2 regions of the Micromonospora chalcea genome follow, and region 2 is predicted to be linked to the other one. Evidence: riboswitches for the same ligand, from Rfam matches in the RefSeq annotation. Region 2 holds a riboswitch; the other holds the start of a gene.
What was found. Region 2 has a riboswitch for cobalamin ahead of PVK74_RS10070 (peptidase). Riboswitches for the same ligand answer to the same signal wherever they lie in the genome.
Positions count from the first base shown of each region.

Region 1: it holds a riboswitch for cobalamin, as region 2 does, so the genes downstream of both, PVK74_RS08550 (acyl-CoA thioesterase) here and PVK74_RS10070 (peptidase) in region 2, are expected to answer to the same signal.

Region 1 covers NZ_CP118233.1:1,829,677-1,834,330, reverse strand. Annotated here, with positions in the region: gene PVK74_RS08560 (PrsW family glutamic-type intramembrane protease) at 18-845, shown strand; gene PVK74_RS08555 (LysE family translocator) at 881-1,507, opposite strand; gene PVK74_RS08550 (acyl-CoA thioesterase) at 1,511-2,023, opposite strand; cobalamin riboswitch at 2,155-2,368, opposite strand; gene PVK74_RS08545 (copper resistance CopC family protein) at 2,551-3,156, opposite strand; gene PVK74_RS08540 (Dyp-type peroxidase) at 3,190-4,416, opposite strand; gene PVK74_RS08535 (copper chaperone PCu(A)C) at 4,413-4,654, opposite strand, start outside.
Region 2 covers NZ_CP118233.1:2,226,730-2,231,383, forward strand. Annotated here, with positions in the region: gene PVK74_RS10060 (prenyltransferase/squalene oxidase repeat-containing protein) at 1-567, opposite strand, end outside; cobalamin riboswitch at 704-819, opposite strand; gene PVK74_RS10065 (hypothetical protein) at 926-1,378, opposite strand; gene PVK74_RS10070 (peptidase) at 1,447-2,490, opposite strand; cobalamin riboswitch at 2,589-2,712, opposite strand; gene PVK74_RS10075 (alkaline phosphatase PhoX) at 2,926-4,086, opposite strand; gene PVK74_RS10080 (Ig-like domain-containing protein) at 4,302-4,654, opposite strand, start outside.

The DNA of each region.
Region 1 (4,654 bases), 400 kb from region 2:
GGCGCGATACTCGGCGTATGGGGAATACCGGACGCCGCTGGGCGTGGGTGGCGGTCCTGCTCGTCGGCGTCGGGCTTCACCTGCTGGTGCTGGAGACACTGTCCGGCACCGGCACCGTCACGTTCGTGCCGGCGCTGATCGTGCTCGGCGCGTGCGTCGCGCCCGCCACGTTCCTGGCCTTCGCCCAGGGGCGGCCGGCCCGCCGCCCGGTCCCCGGCTCCGTCGTCGGCGTCGCCGCGCTCCTCGGCGGCGTGGTCGGCGTGGTCGCCGCCGGCTGGCTGGAGTACGGCACGCTGCACCGCCTCGGCGTCCTGCCGATGGCGCTCGTCGGCCTGGCCGAGGAGACCGCGAAGCTGATCGTGCCGGCCGGCATCCTGCTGCTGTGGCGGCGGCACCGGTCACCGGCGCAGGGCCTGGTGATCGGCGTGGCCTCCGGCGCCGGGTTCGCCGCGCTGGAGACCATGGGGTACGCGTTCGCCGCGTTCGTCGGGTCGGAGGGCAACCTCGGCGCCGTCGAGCGGACGCTGCTGGTTCGCGGTCTCACCGCGCCCGCCGCGCACCTGGCCTGGACCGGGCTGACCGCCGCCGCGTTGTTCACGTTCGCCGCCGCGCCCGGTGGCCGGAGACTGGCGGCGTTCCTGCTCACCTTCGCCGCCGCCGTCACGCTGCACACCTGCTGGGACACGTTCGGCACGCAGCCCGCGTACGTGTTCATCGGCGCCGTGTCGCTGGGCTGGGTGCTGCTGCGCCTGCACCTGGACCGCGAGCGGCCCGCCGCCCCGCCCCGGGCGCCGGAGCGTGATCCTCACCAGCTCGCCGAGGTGGCGGGGTCGGAGCCCTCCTGATGCCGCCATCTCGGCGAGCTGGAGTCGAGCAAGCGTCAGCCGGCGGCCAGCCGGACACCGAGCGCGACGAAGGCGACAGCGCAGAGCCGGTCGACCCGCCGCGACCAGCGGCTGTCGCCCCAGCGGCGGGCGAACCGCCCGGCGCCCAAGCCGAGAGCCAGGTCCACGGTGAGCTGCACCGCGACGAACAGCGCGCCGAGCAGCACCAGCTGTGCCGCCACCGGGCCCGCGTCGGGCCGGACGAACTGCGGCAGGAACGCCACGCTGAACAGGATCATCTTCGGGTTGAGCAGGTTCGTGAGCAGCCCGCGCCGGAACGCCCGCCCGGCGCCGCCGCCGTCCGCCCCGTCCGCCGCGCCGCCGGGCCGGCCCGTGCCGCGCAGCGCCCGCAGGCCCAGCACGATCAGGTACGCCGCACCGGCCCACCGGATCGCGGTGAACAGCACCGGGGACGCGGCGATCACGGTGGCGAGTCCGGCCACCACGGCGGCGACGTGCACCGCCTCCCCGGCCGCGACCCCGAGCGCCGCCACCGCCCCGGCCCGCGCGCCGTACCGGGTGGCGTTGGCGAGCACGAACATCATGTCCGGCCCGGGGGTGAGCATGAGCACCACGATCGCGGCCAGGTATCCCGCGAGCGTGGCCGCCGACAGTCCGAGCACGCCTCAGCCCTCCTCGACGCCGTCGAGCAGCGCCCGGCGCAGCGCCAGCCGGTGTTCGCGCCGGATCTGCGCCTCCCGGTAGCGCCGCCGGTCACCGTCGGTGCCGGGCAGCAGCGGCGGCACCGGCCGGGGCTGGCCCTCGTCGTCCACGGCCACCATCACCAGGTGCGCGGTCGCCACGTCCACCGGCGGCACCGCGCGGTCCCAGCGGTCCGCGCTGACCTTCACGGCCACCTCCATCGAGCTGCGGCCGGCCCAGGTGATCCGGGCGTCCACGTGCACCACGTCACCGACGCGGACAGCGCGCAGGAAGGCCGTCTCGTCGATGGCGGCGGTGACAGCCGGTCCGTCGGAGTGGCGGGCGGCGACCACCCCGGCGACCGAGTCGATCAGGTTGAGGATCCGGCCGCCGTGCACCGTGCCCATCAGGTTGGTGTGGTGCTGGTCCATGATCTGCGACAGGGTCAGGTGCGACGCCGACGGTGGTCGGCCGGTGAGGGTGATGGCATCGGTCACGGTGCGGTTCCGTCCTCGCAGAAGCGGACCGCCGACCGGACGGGGGAGTTGCACGCCGAGGCACGCCGACGGCTCCCGCCCGGCGTGTCACCCGCCCGACCCACCCGCGAGGTCGACGGCAGCGCGCACCGGTGGTACGCGCGACGCGGGCAGGTCTTCGGACTCGCGGGCCCGACCGGGGTCGCCGGTCGCCTACCGGCCGTCGCTTCCCAGGCCGGTGGCCCAGTGCTGTTGACGGCTGTCGTTCCCACTCACCGCTGCGGGGCAGTCCCGGACTTCCACCGGGTTCCCTCTTACGACACCCGGCCGTCGCCGACCGGGTGAACCAGCGCTCCCGGCAGCCTAACCCAGCCCCGACCCGCCCTCGCCGCGACCCGCGTTCCGCCCTTCGGCGCCCTGCCCCCGGCCGTCCCACAGGCACGCAGGCTCCGGCACACCCGGTGCCGCCCCGCATGCGCAGTCCGCATGGCGGGACGTCTCTCCCGCTCATCAGGAAGCCGGGCGGACCCGCGTCAGCGGGCGACGGGTCAGGAGGCGCGGCGGCGTCGAAGCAGTAGCGCGGTCACGCCGGCTGCCGCCACCGCGGCGACCGCTCCGCCGACCAGGATTCCCACCGGTAGACCGCCGTCGTCGGCGCCCGTCGAGGCGTCGGCACTCGCCGGAGACGCGTCCGCGCCTGCCGCAGCGCCCGCCGAGACGTCCGCGGAGGCGGCCGGCGAGGGAGTGGCCGGTGACGGGGCGGCCGCCGGGGGAGCGGCCGGGTCGGCGACGGTGAAGCGGTACGAGCCCTGGACCGGGTGGCCGTCGCGGGAGACCACGCGGTAGGCGACGGTGTAGGTGCCGTTGGCCAGCGGCTCCTCGATCGTCACCGTGCCCGTCGCGCCGTCCACGGCGGGCGCGCTCGCGGGCACCTGACGGTCGGTGGCGTCGCGCAGCGTGATGGTGGTGAAGGCCGGGTTGAGCCGCTGCAGGAACCGCAGCGTCACCTGCGTCGGCGCGGTGGTGAGCCGGGCGTCGCGGGCCGGCGTGGCCTCCTGCAGCGAGTTGTGCGCCGCCGCGGGCGTGGCCGGGACCAGCAGCAGCGCCGCGGTGAACAGCGCGGCGAGGAGTGCGGAGACGGTACGGGTACGCATGACGCGCCTTCCTGGTCGTGGTCAGCGTCGTGGTCAGCCGAGCAGTTGCTGGCCGATCCAGCCGCCCTCGGGGCAGCCGGGCGGTACGGCGAACACGGCGGAGCCGATCGGGGTGGTCCACTCGTTGAGCAGGTCCCGTTCGGCCAGCCGCCGCTGGATGGGCAGGAACTGCCGGGCGATGTCGGCCTGGTACGCGGCGAAGACGAGCCCGCTGTCCGCGTGTCCCTCGGCGGTCGGCGCGCCGTCGTAGTTGTAGGGCCGGCGCAGGATCTTCTGCCGGTCGTCGGTGACGCGGGCCCGGGTCAGGTGCGAGAAGTCCGGGATCACGGTGAGCCCGTCCGGTCCGAGCGCGGCGAAGTCGGGCTCGTCGTGCTCCGCCTCGCCGGTCAGCGGCGCGCCGGTGTCGAGGCGCCGGCCCACCGCGAGTTCCCGGTCGGCGCGGCCGAGCAGGTCCCACGTCTCCAGGTTCATGCTGATCCGGCGCACCACCAGGGTGGTGGAGTCGCGCAGCCAGTCCGGCCCGTCGGTCACCCAGACGGCGGTGTCCGCCGACACGCCGGGCTTCGGGTTGGCGGTGCCGTCGAGCTGGCCGAACAGGTTGCGCTGGGTGCGTCCGGGCTCGGCGCCGGCGGCCCGGCGGAAGCCCTGCTGCACCCAGCGGACGGTGGCGAACGGGCGGCTGTCCTTGGTCAGGACCCGTTGGGCGTGCGCGACGGTGAGCGGGTCGTCGGCGCAGATCTGCAGCAGCAGGTCGCCGCCGGACCAGCGGGGCTGCAACCGGTCGATCCGGAACGCCGGCAGGTCGGCCACCGACGTGGGGCGGCGGTCGTCGAGCCCGGCGGCGGCGTAGAGCCCGGGGCCGAAGCCGAACGTGACTGTCAGCCGGGCCGGCAGCAGGCCCAGTTCCGGCTCGGTGTCGGCCAGCGCCGGGCGACCCTGGGTGAGTCGGGCGGCGTCGTCGGAAAGCAGTCGCAGCATCCGCCCGAGCGCGGCCCGGTTCGTGTCCGGGCGCAGCGTGAACGCGACGAACGCGGCGTGCGCCTGGGGCTCGGTGGTGACACCGGACTGGCGCGCGCCGTGGAACGGCTCGACAGCGCTGCCGACCTGGGCCACCGGGACGGCGTCGTCGGGGCGTACCCCGTGGGAACGGAGGGCGGCGAGGGCACCCGCGCCGGCCAGCGCGCCCCCGGCGGCCGCCGCGCCGCCGGTGAGCAGGCCGCGCCGGCTGACCCGGCGCGCGGGCGCGCCGGTTCCGGTCATGACGCGGGGCTCGCGCCGTGTCCGGGCGCGTACGTCTCCTGGGCGCCGGTGAACGGCTTGGCCACCGCGGTGAACGTCTGGGTGCGCCCGTCGGCGAAGGTGAGCGTGACGTCGAGCTGGTCGCCGGGGCGCACCGGGCGGGTCAGGTCCATCAGCATGAGATGGTCGCCGCCGGGCTCCAGCGCGGCCTGGGACCGGGCGGCGACCACGACGCCGCCCTGCTTCTGCCGCATCGCCA
Region 2 (4,654 bases):
GTCGCCGCTGCGGGCCAGGCCGAGCACGGCGAAGGACTGGTCGAAGGTGTTGCTGGCGTCCGGGCCGCTGTCGGCGGTGGTACGGCTGGTGATCCGTCCCCGCTGGTGCCCGGCGTCGGCCGTGGCGATCAGCGACAGGGTTTCCGCCCGCAGGTCGTAGCCGCCGAAGTCGGTGGGGTCCGCGTCGGCGGCGGCTGCGGCATAGAGCAGCTTGGCGGTGGCCCCGCCGTCGGTGAAGCCCTCGATGCCCCAGTCGTCGTAGCTGTTGTAGGACCGTACATGCTTTGCGACCTGCGCGGTTGCCGCCTGCCGGGTCTGCGCGTCGACGCCGGTGGCGGACAGCGCGACCAGACCGTCGATTGTCAGCCCCCAGTCCTCGGGGGTGAACGGTCCGGGCAGCGAACCGTTCTTGAACTCACCGGCCAGCCAGGACGCGGCGTCGCGGGCGGCGGTGACGTGGGCCGGGGCGGGTGCCGCGGCCACGGTGAGCGGGGCGCTGGTGATCGTGGCGAGAGTTGTCGCCGTGGCGATTCCGAGACCGATGGTGAGACGCCGGGACAGTGGCATCAGGGTGCCTTTCGCGGAGCGGTCGGTGAAAGCTCCGGGAAGCGCCCCGAGAAACGGACACCCCGCTCCGCGTGCTGCGGTGGGCGGGGTGGTCGGACCTCGGCGGCCCGGACTTCACCCTGTAGACCTCGACAGTGGAAGCCGCTCGTCCCGGGCGGGGCATTCCGGCTCGCGAAAGGGACTCTCGCTCACGGTTGCGGGTCAGCGCCGGCTTCGAACCGGCTTCCCCCCACACGGGACGTATGCAGTTGTGCCCGGCGCACCGGGTGCCGACACCGTACCGCCCGGGCGCGCGACGACGCCAGAGCAGCTGCCGGTACCCGGCGCGCCGCTGGTCACACCGTTCGCAGCCGGCGGGTCAGGGAGCGGCGATGCTCGGCGGGGCGCCGGCGCCGAAGGACCAGCCCTCGACGCTGCCCGGCGCGGGGTTGTAGCCGGTCGCCCCCGACGTGCTGTAGGACCAGGAGCCGCCGCTGGACGCATGCCAGTACGACCAGTACGCGGTGGCCGGCGGGGTGTTGACGCACGGCTCGGTCGCGGCGGTGGGCTTGCCGTTGATCCGGCAGACGAAGGCCAGGCCCCAGCGGGCGGTGCCGGTGACGGTGAAGCCGGCGGCCTGAAGCGCGGCCAGGCCGGTGGCCGGATCGCCCGGCGCACAGGCGACCTGGACGCCGCCGCCGAGCGCGGCGAAGTCGACGACCACAGTGACTCCCGAGGTGCCGGCGCAGGCGGCGGCGTGCGCCGACCGGGGCGCGGGTTCGACTGCGGTCAGCGCGACGCCGGCCACGACGGCGGCCAGCAGGCCGGCCATCCAGGTGCGGGCGGTGGGACGGTGACGGAACACGGGTCCTCCTGTGATCGGGTGAGCGGCGAGGCGGTTCACGGGCAGGCGAGCGCCGGTGCGCCGGGGTCGGCGCCGGCGGCGGACAGACGGGCGTACCCGATCCCGGTGAGACCGAGGACGGCCTGGGCGGTGGCCCGGGGCGCGGTGGCCGGGTCGAAGCCGCCACCGTCGAAGTCGACGGCGCCCCGGTCGGCGGGCGCCCCGGCGCAGCCGACCTGGAGTCCGGCGAGGAACGCCCGGGACCGCGCCCAGGCCGGCAGCCGGTGACCGTCGCGCAGGGCCTGCGCGGCGAGGCCGGTGCTGTTGGCGTTCGGTGTGCCGGCCGCGTTGGCGAAGCCGCCGTCGGCACGCTGAACGGACACCAGCCAGCGCAGCCCGGCGGCGGCGTCGGCCGGACGGTCCGCGGCGCGCAGCGCCTGCGTCACGAGCGCGGTGGCGTCCACGTCGGACGTGCAGACCGGTTGCGCGGGCAGCAGCGGGTAGCCGCCGTCCGGGCATCGGGTGCCGGCCAGCCAGGCGGCCGCCGCCGGAGGCGCCCCGGCCGCCGTACGGTCCAGCGCCAGCAGCGCGAAGGACTGGCTGAACGCGTTGCTGTAGTCGCCGTACGCGGACCGGTCGCTGAACCGGCCGGCCGGCGTCTGCAGCGAACGCAGCCGGGCGATCAGGTCCACCCCGCCGACGTCGGCCGGGTCGCCACCGCGCACCTGCACGGCGAGGGCGAGCTTGGCGGTCGCGCCCGCGTACGCCTCGGAGACGCCGTCGCCGAGGTAGCCGTCGCGGATGTCCGGCCGGGTGACCCAGGCCAGCGCGCCGGCGCCGTGGTCGTCGGCGACGCCGCCGGCGGCGAAGGCGAACACGGCGTCGAGGGTCAGCCCCTGGTCGGGGTAGGCGACACCGTCGAAGACCGCCTCGAAGCGTTCGCCGTCGACGAGTTGCCGGGCGAGCCAGCCGGCGGCGGCCTCCGGGCGGGTGAGGGCGGCGCGATCGGGGGCGGCGACGGCCGGTGTGGTGAGGGTGAGGGCGGCGAGTACGCCGCAGAGGAGCGCGAGCAGGCGGTGCCGGCTTCGGCGGACGACCATCGGAAGCGCCTTTCCGGCCCGGCGGTCGTCGAAAGCCCGGACGGCCGCAGTACGCGGGGGCGTCCGGGACTCCGACCCGTGGGCCACGACGGGTGGGGAGCGGTTGCACGCGTACGACGGGTATTCGGGCTCGCCGCCGCAGAGTTCTCTGGGCGGCCTACCGTTGCGGGCCAGCGCCGGATTTCGACCGGTCTTCCCCCGCACGTACACGCGGTGGTTGAGTTGTCGCGACAGTCTGCTGTGGCCGGTGCGCCGATGTCAATGCGCCAGGAACCGGCCACGTGCCGTGACGGCCGGCGGAATCGGCGGTTTCACACCCCGACGTCGAGAGGCCGTCGTCCCGGCGCGTCCGCGTGGAGCACGCCGGTGAAGGACGCCCGGTGAGGACCGGGCGTCCTTCACCGTGTGGTCACTGCCGGCGGGACCGGGAGCCGGTCAACGGCGGAACGGACCGGTGACGCAGTAGGTGATGCCGCCGGACGACGAGCCGGTCGTGCCGCGTTGCGAGGAGAAGTACAGCCGGTCCCCCGCCGGGGTGAACGCCGGCCCGGTGATCTCCGAACCGCTCTGTCCGGTGATCCGCAGGAAGACCGAGATCTTGTCGTCCGGCGTGATCATGCAGATCTCCATGTTGCCGCCGTCCTCGGCGACGTAGAGGTCACCTGCAGTGGACCCGGTGATGTTGTCGACGCCGGTCAGCGGAGGGGCGCCCGGACTGACCAGGTTGTCGTCGTAGGCGAGCTCGTACGTGCCGGCGGCCAGGTTGACCTGCCACACGCGGTTGTCGCCCTTCGTGGTGAACCAGACGGTGTCGTCCGCGTAGTGACAGCCCTCGCCACCGTTGAACGTCTTCGCGCCGGACACCTGCTGCCGGGTCGGGGTGGGCGAGCCGTCCGGGTCGGGCACCGTGGCCCAGGTGAACGTGCCGGAGGTGGCCGTACCGGCGCGGAGGACCTGGAGGGTTCCGGCGGACAGGTCGCCCCAGGTGGCCGGCACGAAGCGGTAGAACTTGCCGTCGGTCTCGTCCTCGGTCAGGTAGACGACCCGGCGGACCGGGTCGGCCGCGGCCGCCTCGTGCTTGAACCGGCCCATCGCGGGACGCGCCACCGCGGTCCCGCCGAGGGGGTACGTCTCGAAGACCCGGCCCAGGGACACCTCCTCGCAGGAGAGCCAGGTGTTCCACGGTGTCTTCCCACCGGCGCAGTTGTTGTTGGTGCCGGAGAGGATCCGCGACGCCCCGACCACGGCGCCGCTGGAGTTGAAGACGAGTCGCGAGGCGCCGCCACCCGCACCGGCCGACACCTCGGAGTTCGACACGTAGATCCAGCCGGTGCCGTTCGGGAACACGGCGCCGCCGTCCGGGGCGTCGTGCCAGGTGTACGACGTCCCCGGCACCGTCCGCCGGGACCGCGCGACGATCGAGCTGGTGAACCCGGCCGGCAACTGGATGCCGTTGGCGTCGGCTGCCTGAAGCCCACCGTAGGGCCCCGCCGCGTTCTGTGCCGGGGCTCCGTACGCCGCCGACCACGCCGTGAACGGCAGGGCGAGGGCGCCCGCACCGACAACGGTGGCCCGCAACATCGTTCGACGATCCATGGAACCTCCTCCGTAGGTTCCATGGATCCGACCGTGTGGAGCTTACGCACGCCGATCTGTTGGATGAACGTCGATGGACGGCTCGATGTGCGATGTCCCGCCCACGCCGACCCGGTCGAGGGGTCGTACGGGTAGGAGAGGCAGCGGCACCAACCAGCAGTGGGCGCGCGCGGCCGTCTGACCGGCCCTCCGGCCGCGGCCTCCCCTCCCCCCGGTCACCGGCGCAGGTGGCCGATGCCGTGCTGGTCGAGCCAGGCGACAGTCCGCGGTACGAACGTCGGCGCCCCCGAGCCGGCGCTGACGTCGGTGGCGACCAGCGGCACCTGGGCGGCGACCGGGAGCAGCGTGGACCGCCAGCAGGCCGGCGTGGCGCAGGCCGAGCGGTCGTCGACGCGCCAGGCGGCGGCCACGCTGCGGCCGTCCGGGTCAGCCGGGCGATATTCCAGCCACCGGCTCAGATCGTTGCCGCCGTCGATCCCGGCGGCGAGGACCAGGTTGAACGAGCCCTGGACGCGAAGCAGGCGGATCTGCTCCTGCACGCCGAAGGGCGGCAGGCCGGTGCCCGTGC